4 regions of the Enterobacter cloacae complex sp. 394F7 genome follow, and region 3 is predicted to be linked to each of the others. Evidence: predicted binding sites of a transcription regulator. Region 3 holds the regulator's gene; each other region holds the start of a gene.

Region 1 (3,171 bases), on a different contig from region 3:
TTTTTTTGGAAAGCTCGCGCAAGCGCAGAATCCACGCTTTCTCTGGATTGGATGTTCCGACAGCCGTGTTCCGGCTGAGCGACTGACGGGCCTTGAGCCCGGCGAACTGTTTGTTCACCGTAACGTTGCCAACCTGGTGATTCATACCGATCTCAACTGCCTGTCTGTCGTTCAGTACGCCGTAGACGTCCTTGAGGTCGAGCACATCATTATTTGCGGTCACTACGGCTGCGGCGGTGTGCAGGCCGCTGTGGAAAACCCGGAACTGGGGCTCATCGATAACTGGCTGCTGCACATCCGCGATATCTGGTTCAAACATAGCTCACTGCTGGGTGAAATGCCGCAGGAGCGCCGGATGGACACGCTGTGTGAACTGAACGTGATGGAGCAGGTGTATAACCTGGGTCATTCAACGATCATGCAGTCAGCGTGGAAGCGCGGTCAGAAGGTCTCTATCCACGGCTGGGCGTACGGCATTCACGACGGCCTGCTGCGCAATCTGGAAGTGACCGCCACCAACCGCGAAACGCTGGAGCAGCGTTACCGTTCGGGCATTGCCAACCTCAAGCTTAAGCATGTGAACCATAAATAAAGCGGGGATTTTCTCCCTCTCCCTGTGGGAGAGGGCTGGGGTGAGGGCACCAGGCCGCACTACTCGTCCAGAAGCACAACCTTCCCAACATAAGGCAGATGGCGGTAACGCTGCGCGTAGTCAATACCGTAACCGACGACGAACTCGTCCGGAATAGAGAAACCAACAAACTCCACCGGTACCTGCACTTCACGGCGGTCTGGTTTATCCAGCAGAGTACAGATGGCCAAGGATTTCGGCTCACGCAGGCTCAGGATCTCGCGCACTTTAGAAAGTGTGTTACCGGAGTCGATGATGTCTTCGACGATCAACACATCTTTGCCACGAATATCTTCATCCAGATCTTTCAGGATTTTCACATCACGGGTTGTGGACATGCCGCTGCCGTAGCTGGAGGCGGTCATAAAATCGACCTCATGTGACACCTGCACTTCACGGCACAGGTCTGCCATGAACATGAAAGAGCCACGCAACAGACCAACCAGCACCATTTCGCTGCCGCTGTCCTTGTAATGTTCGGTGATTTGACGACCCAGTTCGGCGATACGCGCTTTGATCTCGGCTTCCGGGATCATCACTTCAACAGTATGTTTCATATTACTAACCATATGATTTTAATGAAAATCTCTCAATGCGGATGAGTGTTATTCCGGCATCGATACGCAAGCCAGCCATTATATCAGCAAATGGCTAAGCCTGGCGTATGAGTTATAAAAAGCAAATATTGTGATTCCGATCACACTTGTTAATACCTATAATTAGTTGCTAGCAAATTATTAACAAAAACTGACGAGTACACTTTCTATGGCTGAAACAAACTCTAAACAGCCGCGTCTACTGGTGACACTAACAGCGTTATTCGCCGCCTTCTGCGGCCTGTACCTGTTAATCGGTGGCGTCTGGCTGGTCGCAATTGGCGGCTCCTGGTACTACCCCATTGCGGGCCTGGTTATGCTTGGCGTAACTGTTCTGCTCTGGCGTAGAAAACAATCCGCACTGTGGCTTTATGCGGCATTACTCCTCGCAACCATGATCTGGGGCGTCTGGGAAGTCGGGTTCGACTTCTGGGCACTGACGCCACGCAGCGACATTCTGGTCTTCTTCGGTATCTGGCTGATCCTGCCGTTCGTCTGGCGTCGCCTGATTGTACCTTCCAGCGGTGCCGTTGCGGCGCTGCTTGTCGCTCTGCTAATCAGTGGCGGTATCCTGACCTGGGCCGGCTTTAACGACCCGCAGGAGATCAACGGTACGCTGAATGCAGAATCCACCCCTGCGGCGGCTATCTCGCAGGTGGCTGACGGCGACTGGCCAGCGTATGGCCGTAACCAGGAAGGTCAGCGCTACTCCCCGCTGAAGCAGATCAACGCGGACAACGTGAAAAACCTGAAAGAAGCCTGGGTATTCCGTACCGGCGATCTGAAGATGCCAAACGATCCGGGTGAACTGACCAACGAAGTGACGCCAATTAAAGTGGGCAACATGCTTTATCTGTGTACGGCGCACCAGCGCCTGTTCGCGCTCGACGCGGCCACCGGTAAAGAGAAATGGCACTTCGATCCGCAGCTGAACTCCAACCCGTCGTTCCAGCACATCACCTGCCGCGGTGTCTCTTACCACGAAGCGCGTGCGGATAATGCCAGCCCGGACGTCATTGCCGACTGTCCTCGCCGCATTATGCTGCCGGTGAACGATGGCCGCCTGTTCGCGATTAACGCCGAAACGGGCAAGCTGTGCGAAACCTTCGCCAACAAAGGTATCCTGAACCTGCAGACCAACATGCCGGACACCACGCCGGGTCTGTATGAACCCACCTCACCGCCAATTATCACTGATAAAACCATCGTGATTGCTGGTTCGGTGACGGATAACTTCTCCACCCGCGAAACCTCTGGCGTTATCCGTGGTTTCGACGTGAATACCGGTAAACTGCTATGGGCCTTCGATCCGGGCGCGAAAGATCCTAACGCGATCCCGTCTGATGAACACACCTTTACCTTCAACTCGCCAAACTCCTGGGCACCGGCTGCGTATGATGCGAAGCTGGATCTGGTCTACTTGCCAATGGGCGTGACCACGCCTGATATCTGGGGCGGTAACCGTACCCCTGAGCAGGAACGTTATGCCAGCTCCATTCTGGCGCTGAACGCGACCACCGGTAAACTGGCGTGGAGCTACCAGACCGTACACCACGATCTGTGGGATATGGATATGCCGTCCCAGCCAACGCTGGCAGACATTACCGTTAACGGCAAAACCGTTCCGGTGATTTATGCTCCGGCGAAAACCGGTAACATCTTCGTACTGGACCGTCGTAACGGCGAGCTGGTTGTGCCTGCACCGGAAAAACCGGTTCCTCAGGGCGCGGCTAAAGGCGATTACGTCACAAAAACGCAGCCGTTCTCCGAACTGAGCTTCCGTCCGAAGAAAGACCTCAGCGGCGCAGACATGTGGGGTGCCACCATGTTTGACCAGCTGGTGTGCCGCGTAATGTTCCATCAGCTGCGCTATGAAGGCATCTTTACCCCGCCTTCTGAGCAGGGCACGCTGGTCTTCCCGGGTAACCTTGGGATGTTCGAATG
Region 2 (3,171 bases), on a different contig from region 3:
GTGGTGGAATCCATCGCTAAGCTGGAGGCAGAAGGCTTCCCTATCTTTGCGTATGATGGCTCGCTGGGCGGTAAATATCCGGTTATCTGCGTTGTGCTGTTTAACCCGACGAACGGCACCTGCTTCGCCTCCTTCGGCGCGCATCCTGACTTCGGCGTGGCGCTGGAGCGTACCGTCACCGAGTTGCTGCAGGGCCGTAGCCTGAAAGATCTCGATGTATTTACTCCACCAACCTTTGACGACGAAGAAGTGGCCGAGCATACCAACCTCGAAACCCACTTCATCGACTCCAGCGGTTTGATCTCCTGGGATATGTTCAAGCAGGACGCAGACTATCCATTCGTCGACTGGAGCTTTGCTGGTACGACCGAAGAAGAGTTCGCTACCCTGATGGCCATCTTCAACGCGGAAGATAAAGAAGTCTACATTGCTGACTACGAACATCTGGGTGTTTACGCCTGCCGTATTCTGGTGCCGGGCATGTCCGATATCTATCCGGCTGAAGATCTGTGGCTGGCGAACAACAGCATGGGTGCGCACCTGCGTGAAACGCTGCTGGCCCTGCCGGGCAGCGAGTGGGAAAAAGAGGATTATCTGAACCTGATCGCCCAGCTGGACGACGAAGGCCATGATGACTTCACGCGCGTACGTGAACTGCTGGGTCTGGCTACCGGTAAAGACAACGGCTGGTATACCCTGCGCATCGGCGAGCTGAAAGCGATGCTGGCGCTGGCTGGCGGCGATCTGGATCAGGCCCTGGCCTGGACCGAGTGGACCATGGAATTCAACCAGTCAGTGTTCTCTGCCGAGCGCACCAACTACTACCGCTGCCTGCAAACCCTCCTGCTTCTTGCGCAGGAAGAGGATCGTGAGCCACTGCAGTACCTGAATGCCTTCGTGCGCATGTACGGTGCCGAGGCGGTAGAAGCCGCCAGCGCGGCCCTGAGCGGCGAAGCGCCATTCTACGGACTGCAGGCGGTAGACAGCGATCTGAAAGCCTTCCCTGCGCATCAGTCGCTGTTGAAGGCCTATGAAAAACTGCAGAAAGCAAAAGCCGCTTATTGGTCAAAATAAGCGCATATAACATTATCAGCAGTAGGCGTATTTAATCGTCTGGGCTATATTACGGGGCAATTTCATTGCCCCGTTTTTTATTTTTTTCGGCAATGAACGTTGAATGTAATAATAAAGTTAAATATGGGTAAATATAATAATATTTACCTGGGCTTTACTGTTACTTTTTATGGCAAATACTCCATATTAATTAACTGTTTCAGAGGTGGCCGACCGAAAAAATTCAACTCTTTTCATAACTTTTAAAATTTATTTTTATACGGATAATCAAAAACTTACACCGCATTTGTCGTAAAACCATACACACTGCGGACCTATAAGCCAGGCGAGATATGATCTATATCAATTTCTCTTCTATAATGCTTTGTTAGTATCTCGTCGCCGACTTAATAAAGAGAGAGTTAGTGTGAAAGCTGACAACCCTTTTGATCTTTTACTCCCTGCTGCGATGGCCAAAGTGGCCGAAGAAGCAGGTGTCTATAAAGCAACGAAACACCCGATGAAGACGTTCTATCTGGCGATCACGGCCGGTGTGTTCATCTCTATCGCGTTCGTCTTCTACATCACTGCCACCACCGGTACTGCCGCGATGCCTTACGGCATGGCCAAACTGATTGGCGGCATTTGCTTCTCACTGGGTCTGATTCTGTGCGTTATCTGCGGCGCCGACCTCTTCACCTCAACGGTGCTGATTGTCGTAGCAAAAGCCAGCGGAAGAATTACCTGGGGTCAACTGGCGCGCAACTGGCTTAACGTCTATGTTGGTAACCTGATTGGCTGTCTGCTCTTTGTTTTGTTGATGTGGCTCTCTGGCGAGTATATGACCGCCAACGGTGGCTGGGGACTGAACGTCCTGCAGACCGCGGACCACAAAATGCACCACACATTTATCGAAGCGGTTGCACTTGGCATCCTCGCGAACCTGATGGTCTGTCTGGCGGTATGGATGAGTTACTCCGGCCGTAGCCTGATGGACAAAGCCATGATTATGGTTCTGCCGGTTGCGATGTTTGTTGCCAGCGGCTTCGAGCACAGTATCGCGAACATGTTTATGATCCCAATGGGTATTGTAATCCGCAACTTTGCGAGCCCGGAGTTCTGGACTGCAGTTGGTTCAACCCCGGAAAGTTTCTCTCACCTGACTATTATGAATTTCATTACTGATAACCTGATCCCTGTCACTATCGGGAACATTATCGGTGGGGGTCTGTTAGTTGGGTTGACATACTGGGTCATTTACCTGCGTGGCGACGATCATCATTGATGGTTATCTCAGGCAGTAAATAAAAAATCCACTTAAGAAGGTAGGTGTTACATGTCCGAGCTTAATGAAAAGTTAGCCACAGCCTGGGAAGGTTTTGCAAAAGGTGACTGGCAGAATGAAGTAAACGTACGTGACTTCATTCAGAAAAACTATACCCCGTATGAAGGTGACGAATCCTTCCTGGCTGGCGCAACTGAAGCGACCACCAAGCTGTGGGACAGCGTAATGGAAGGCGTAAAACTGGAAAACCGCACTCACGCGCCAGTTGATTTTGACACCTCCGTTGCTTCCACCATCACTTCTCACGATGCTGGTTACATCAACAAAGCCCTTGAGAAAATCGTTGGTCTGCAGACTGAAGCACCACTGAAACGTGCGATCATCCCGTTCGGTGGTATCAAAATGGTTGAAGGTTCCTGCAAAGCGTACAACCGCGAGCTGGACCCAATGCTGAAAAAAATCTTCACCGAATACCGTAAAACCCACAACCAGGGTGTATTCGATGTTTACACCAAAGACATTCTGAACTGCCGTAAATCCGGTGTTCTGACTGGTCTGCCAGATGCCTATGGCCGTGGCCGTATCATCGGTGACTACCGTCGCGTTGCGCTGTACGGTATCGACTTCCTGATGAAAGACAAATACGCGCAGTTCGTTTCCCTGCAGTCCGATCTGGAAAACGGCGTAAACCTGGAAGCGACTATCCGTCTGCGTGAAGAGATCGCTGAACAGCACCGTGCGCTGGGTCAGATCAAAGAGATGGCTGCTAAATATGGCTGCGATATCTCTGGTCCTGCAACTAACGCTCAGGAAGCTATCCAGTGGACCTACTT
Region 3 (3,171 bases):
CGCACCCATATCAACTTCCAGCGTGTGCCGACGGTGGACACTTCCAACCCGTTCGCGGCCAAAAGTATCCCGTCGCTGGATGAGAGCTTTGTGGTGATCCATTTCCGCAATCTCGACGGCATCGATTACCCCTGGCTGCTGGCGATGCTGCAGGGTTCGTTTATTTCTCACATGAATACGTTAGTGGTGCCCGGCGGAAAAATGGGGCTGGCGATGGAGCTGATCATGACGCCGCTGGTGCAGCGGTTGATGGAAGGGAAACAGATCGCATAATCATATTCCCTCTCCCGGTGGGAGAGGGTTAGGGTGAGGGCATCAACACGCACGATGCCCCATCAATCACGCCTCGATCACTTCATACGAATGGGTAATTTTTACCGCTTTCTCCAGCATTAATGCCACAGAGCAGTATTTTTCCGCAGACAGATCCACCGCGCGTGAGACGGCAGCATCTTTCAGCGCTTTCCCGGTGACAACAAAATGCAGGTTAATGTGCGTGAACAGGCGTGGCGCCTCTTCGCGACGTTCTGACGTGAGCTTGACTTCACAGTCGGTCACATCATGACGGCCCTTTTGCAGAATCGACACCACGTCAATCGCGCTGCATCCCCCTGCCGCCATCAGCACCATCTCCATTGGGCTGGGTGCTTTATCGCCGGAGTTACCGTCCATCAAAATCTGGTGTCCCGACGAGGACTCGCCCAGGAACGTTAAACCTTCTACCCATTTCACGCGCGCTTGCATATTCATTAGCTCCAACGTTGCATTTTTGGTGACAGATTACGCGTGCGTTACATTTCTCGCAATGGAAGGCGACCTGCGTCATGCTGAAGCGAGACACCAGGAGACACGCGGCGAAAGCTATGCTAAAACACTCTGGATGCTACAGTAATACATTGACGTTACACATGTATGCAGAGGACATCAAACTTTACTGGCTGCGAAACGTTACGACAGCCGACTTCCCAGGTATGGGTAAGAATTCGATTGCAACCCCAGAGTCCGGATGCATCTTATGACTCTGGTGACAGCTTATAACAGAGGATAACAGCGCATGGTGCTTGGCAAACCGCAAACAGACCCGACTCTCGAATGGTTCTTGTCTCATTGCCACATTCATAAGTACCCATCGAAGAGCACGCTGATTCACCAGGGTGAAAAAGCGGAAACGTTGTATTACATCGTCAAAGGCTCGGTGGCAGTGCTGATCAAAGATGAAGAAGGGAAAGAGATGATCCTTTCTTATCTGAACCAGGGCGATTTTATCGGTGAACTGGGCCTGTTTGAAGAAGGCCAGGAACGTAGCGCCTGGGTTCGTGCAAAGACAGCATGTGAAGTGGCTGAAATTTCCTACAAGAAATTCCGTCAGTTGATTCAGGTTAACCCTGACATCCTGATGCGTCTTTCTTCGCAGATGGCTCGCCGTCTGCAGGTGACATCAGAGAAAGTGGGTAACCTCGCCTTCCTGGACGTGACCGGCCGTATCGCGCAGACCCTGCTGAACCTGGCGAAACAGCCAGACGCTATGACCCACCCTGACGGCATGCAAATTAAAATTACCCGCCAGGAAATTGGTCAGATCGTCGGTTGCTCCCGTGAAACAGTGGGCCGTATCCTGAAAATGCTGGAAGATCAGAACCTGATCTCCGCCCACGGTAAAACCATCGTGGTTTACGGAACCCGTTAATCCCGATAAAACGGCGTGCCATCGCAAGGTGTCACGCCGTTTTTGTCTCTACTCCCCATGTGGCGCAGGCTGATTTATCACCCGGAAGTTAACTACGCACTGCGACAAACGCTGGTGTTGTGCCTTCCTGTGGCCGTGGGCCTGATCCTTGGGCATCTTCAGCAGGGGCTGCTGTTTTCACTGGTTCCCGCCTGCTGCAACATTGCCGGTCTCGACACCCCGCATAAGCGTTTTTTCAAACGTCTGATTATCGGCGGTTCGCTGTTTGCCGGGTGTAGCCTGGCCGTGCAGCTTTTGCTGGCCCGCGATATTCCGCTGCCGCTGATCCTGAGCGTGCTGGCGATGACGCTGGGGGTGACCGCCGAAATCAGTTCGCTGCACGCGCGGTTACTGCCCGCCTCACTCATCGCGGCCATCTTTACCCTGAGTCTCGCAGGTAACATGCCAGTGTGGGAGCCGCTGCTGATCTACGCCCTCGGTACGCTATGGTATGGCCTGTTTAACTGGTTCTGGTTCTGGCTGTGGCGGGAACAACCGCTGCGTGAATCCCTGAGCCTGCTCTATGTCCAGCTTGCGGAGTACTGCGAAGCCAAATACACACTGCTGACCCAGCATACCGACCCGGAAAAATCGCTGCCGCCGCTGCTGACGCGCCAGCAGAAGGTGGTGGATCTGATAAGCCAGTGCTACCAGCAACTGCATATGCTGGCCGCCAACAAGAACCACGAATATAAACGGCTGCTGCGCACCTTCCAGGTAGGGCTGGATCTGCAGGAGCATATCTCCGTGAGCCTGCACCACCCGAAGGAGGTGCAAAAGCTGGTGGAGCGCAGCCATGCCGAAGCGGTGATCCGCTGGAACGCGCAGACCGTGTCCGCACGCCTGCGGGTACTGGCCGACGACATTCTTTATCACCGCTACCCCACCCGCTTTAACATGGACAAGCAGCTCGGCGCACTGGAGAAAATCGCCCGCCAGCACGAGGATAACCCGGTAGGCCAGTTTGCCGCCTGGCACTTCAGCCGTATTGCCCGCGTGCTGCGTACCCAGCGCCCGCTCTATCCCCGCGATCTGATGGCGGATAAGCAAAAGCGCCTGCCGCTGCTGCCTGCGCTTAAAAGCTATCTCTCGTTTAAATCTTCCGCCCTGCGCAACGCCGCCCGGATTAGCGTGATGCTGAGCATCGCCAGCCTGATGGGCATGGCGCTGCATCTGCCCAAACCCTACTGGATATTAATGACGGTACTGTTTGTCACCCAGAACGGCTACGGCGCCACGCGGGTGCGTATTCTGCACCGGGCGGGCGGAACCATGGCGGGGTTGATTATCGCAGGCGTAACGCTGCACTTCCACGTGCCGGAAGGCTATACGCTGGCAGGCATGCTATTGATTACCCTGGTGAGCTACCTGATCATCCGCAAAAACTACGGCTGGGCGATGGTGGGCTTTACGGTTACGGCGGTATATACCCTGCAATTGCTTAC
Region 4 (3,171 bases), on a different contig from region 3:
CGTATCTACAATGGTAAAGTGACCCGTATCGTTGACTTTGGCGCGTTCGTTGCCATCGGTGGCGGTAAAGAAGGTCTGGTACACATCTCTCAAATCGCTGACAAGCGCGTTGAGAAAGTGACCGATTACCTGCAGATGGGTCAGGAAGTACCGGTTAAAGTTCTGGAAGTTGACCGCCAGGGCCGTATCCGTCTGAGCATTAAAGAAGCAACCGAGCAGTCTCAGCCAGCTGCTGCGCCAGAAGCACCGGCAGCAGAACAGCAAGGCGAGTAAGGTTGCCATTTGCCCTCCGCATCGCGGAGGGCCATTATCAGGCAGGACGCCTTGTTAAGCCGCCGGGGGACAGGACGTTCATCCAATAGTTGTCTTCGGGAGTGGGAAATGAAGCCTTTTTTGCGCTGGTGTTTCGTTGCGACAGCTTTAACGCTGGCAGGATGCAGCAACTCTGCCTGGCGTAAGAGCGAAGTCCTCGCAGTGCCATTGCAACCGACTTTGCAGCAGGAAGTGATTCTGGCACGCATGGAACAAATTCTTGCCAGTCGGGCTTTAACCGATGACGAACGCGCACAGCTTTTATATGAGCGCGGAGTGTTGTATGATAGTCTCGGTCTGAGGGCATTAGCGCGAAATGATTTCTCACAAGCGCTGGCTATCCGACCTGATATGCCTGAAGTATTCAATTACTTAGGCATTTATTTAACGCAGGCAGGCAATTTTGATGCTGCCTATGAAGCGTTTGATTCTGTACTTGAGCTTGATCCAACTTACAACTACGCGCACTTGAATCGCGGTATCGCATTGTATTACGGCGGTCGTGATAAGTTAGCGCAAGATGATCTGCTGGCGTTTTATCAAGACGATCCTAATGATCCTTTCCGTAGCCTGTGGCTTTACATCGTTGAGCAGAAGCTCGATGAGAAGCAGGCAAAAGAGGCACTGAAACAGCGCTTCGACAAATCGGACAAGGAACAGTGGGGATGGAACATTGTCGAGTTCTACCTGGGCAACATTAGCGAAGCAACGCTGATGGAACGCCTCAAGGCGGACGCAACGGATAACACCTCGCTCGCTGAGCATCTCAGTGAAACCAACTTCTATTTAGGTAAGTACTACCTAAGTCTGGGGGATAAGGACAGCGCTACGGCACTGTTCAAATTAGCGGTTGCTAACAACGTACACAACTTCGTTGAGCACCGTTATGCATTGTTGGAATTATCGCTCTTGGGCCAGGAGCAAGATGACCTGGCAGAATCGGACCAGCAATAGCTGACGACATAAACATCAGCCCGTAATCTTTTTGATTGCCATCACCTTCACTGGTGAGGGCGTTGTTGTTCGTCAATACACCTAATTTGAGCCGGTTCACACTTTTCAATGAAAATTGCAGATCATTTTCACGATGAGCTAAGTAGACTGGCCGCCATTGACATTGAGGCACTCGTACTACATGGCTGAATTCGAAACCACTTTTGCAGATCTGGGCCTGAAGGCTCCTATCCTTGAAGCTCTTAACGATCTCGGTTACGAAAAACCATCTCCGATCCAGGCAGAATGTATCCCACATCTGCTCTCTGGTCGTGACGTGCTGGGCATGGCCCAGACTGGTAGCGGCAAAACCGCAGCATTCTCGCTGCCGCTGCTGAACAACATTGATCCGGACCTGCGTGCACCGCAGATCCTCGTCCTGGCTCCAACCCGTGAACTGGCGGTTCAGGTTGCGGAAGCGATGACGGAATTCTCTAAACACATGCGCGGCGTAAACGTGGTAGCCCTGTACGGCGGCCAGCGTTATGACGTGCAGTTACGCGCCCTGCGCCAGGGCCCACAGATTGTTGTCGGTACGCCGGGCCGTCTGCTGGATCACCTGAAGCGCGGTACACTGGATCTCTCTAAACTGAGCGGTCTGGTACTGGATGAAGCCGACGAAATGCTGCGTATGGGCTTCATCGAAGACGTAGAAACCATCATGGCGCAGATCCCGGAAGGTCACCAGACCGCTCTGTTCTCTGCCACCATGCCAGAAGCAATCCGTCGCATTACCCGCCGCTTCATGAAAGAGCCGCAGGAAGTGCGCATTCAGTCCAGCGTTACCACTCGCCCGGACATCAGCCAGAGCTACTGGTCTGTGTACGGCATGCGCAAAAACGAAGCGCTGGTGCGTTTCCTGGAAGCGGAAGATTTTGATGCGGCGATTATCTTCGTTCGTACCAAAAACGCGACCCTGGAAGTGGCTGAAGCTCTGGAGCGTAACGGCTACAACAGCGCAGCGCTGAATGGCGACATGAACCAGGCTCTGCGTGAGCAGACGCTGGAGCGTCTGAAAGACGGTCGTCTGGATATCCTGATTGCAACCGACGTGGCAGCACGTGGTCTGGACGTTGAGCGTATCAGCCTGGTTGTAAACTACGACATCCCAATGGACTCCGAGTCTTACGTTCACCGTATCGGCCGTACCGGTCGTGCAGGTCGTGCGGGTCGTGCCCTGCTGTTCGTTGAGAACCGCGAGCGCCGTCTGCTGCGTAACATTGAACGCACCATGAAGCTGACCATTCCGGAAGCGGAGCTGCCAAACGCAGAACTGCTGGGCAAACGCCGTCTGGAAAAATTCGCCGCGAAAGTCCAGCAGCAGCTGGAAAGCAGCGATCTGGATCAGTACCGTGCGCTGCTGGCGCAGATTCAGCCGACCGCTGAAGGCGAAGAGCTGGATATCGAAACGCTGGCTGCAGCACTGCTGAAGATGGCACAGGGCGAACGTACCCTGATCGTGCCACCAGATGCACCGATGCGTCCTCGTCGTGAGTTCCGCGATCGTGACGATCGCTTCGAACGCCGTGGTGACCGTAACGATCGTGGCCCACGTGGTGACCGTTCAGAGCGTGGTGGCGAAGACCGTCCACGTCGTGAGCGTCGTGACGCTGGCGAAATGGAACTGTACCGCATTGAAGTGGGCCGTGATGATGGTGTTGAAGTTCGTCATATCGTTGGCGCGATCGCGAACGAAGGCGACATCAGCAGCCGTTACATCGGTAACATCAAGCTGTTCGCATCTCACTCCACCATCGAGCTGCCAAAAGGCATGCCGGGCGAAGTACTGCAGCACTTTACTCGCACCCGCATCCTGAACAAGCCGATGAACATGCAGCTGCTGGGCGATGCACAGCCACGTCCTGA

The links. Region 3 encodes CRP, which controls carbon source genes, mostly activating them, when cyclic AMP is high. Its sites were predicted from a motif close to ATGTGANNNNNNTCACAT; they were not measured.
Region 1: hpt (hypoxanthine phosphoribosyltransferase) is a predicted target of CRP. The motif match lies at 1,317-1,334, and genes of this name have one in related genera.
Region 2: focA (formate transporter FocA) is a predicted target of CRP. The motif match lies at 1,405-1,422, and genes of this name have one in related genera.
Region 4: yrbN (protein YrbN) is a predicted target of CRP. The motif match lies at 1,351-1,368, and genes of this name have one in related genera.

Annotation. Positions count from the first base shown of each region.
Region 1 covers NZ_JBXWCS010000001.1:436,160-439,330, reverse strand. Annotated here, with positions in the region: gene can (carbonate dehydratase) at 1-592, shown strand, start outside; gene hpt (hypoxanthine phosphoribosyltransferase) at 652-1,188, opposite strand; gene AC2FAK_RS02115 (glucose/quinate/shikimate family membrane-bound PQQ-dependent dehydrogenase) at 1,397-3,171, shown strand, end outside.
Region 2 covers NZ_JBXWCS010000008.1:23,110-26,280, reverse strand. Annotated here, with positions in the region: gene ycaO (30S ribosomal protein S12 methylthiotransferase accessory factor YcaO) at 1-1,074, shown strand, start outside; gene focA (formate transporter FocA) at 1,481-2,338, shown strand; gene pflB (formate C-acetyltransferase) at 2,390-3,171, shown strand, end outside.
Region 3 covers NZ_JBXWCS010000025.1:15,578-18,748, forward strand. Annotated here, with positions in the region: gene AC2FAK_RS22450 (phosphoribulokinase) at 1-273, shown strand, start outside; gene AC2FAK_RS22455 (OsmC family protein) at 340-744, opposite strand; gene crp (cAMP-activated global transcriptional regulator CRP) at 1,055-1,687, shown strand; gene AC2FAK_RS22465 (YccS/YhfK family putative transporter) at 1,745-3,171, shown strand, end outside.
Region 4 covers NZ_JBXWCS010000011.1:39,154-42,324, reverse strand. Annotated here, with positions in the region: gene pnp (polyribonucleotide nucleotidyltransferase) at 1-273, shown strand, start outside; gene nlpI (lipoprotein NlpI) at 382-1,266, shown strand; gene yrbN (protein YrbN) at 1,375-1,455, shown strand; gene AC2FAK_RS16700 (DEAD/DEAH family ATP-dependent RNA helicase) at 1,448-3,171, shown strand, end outside.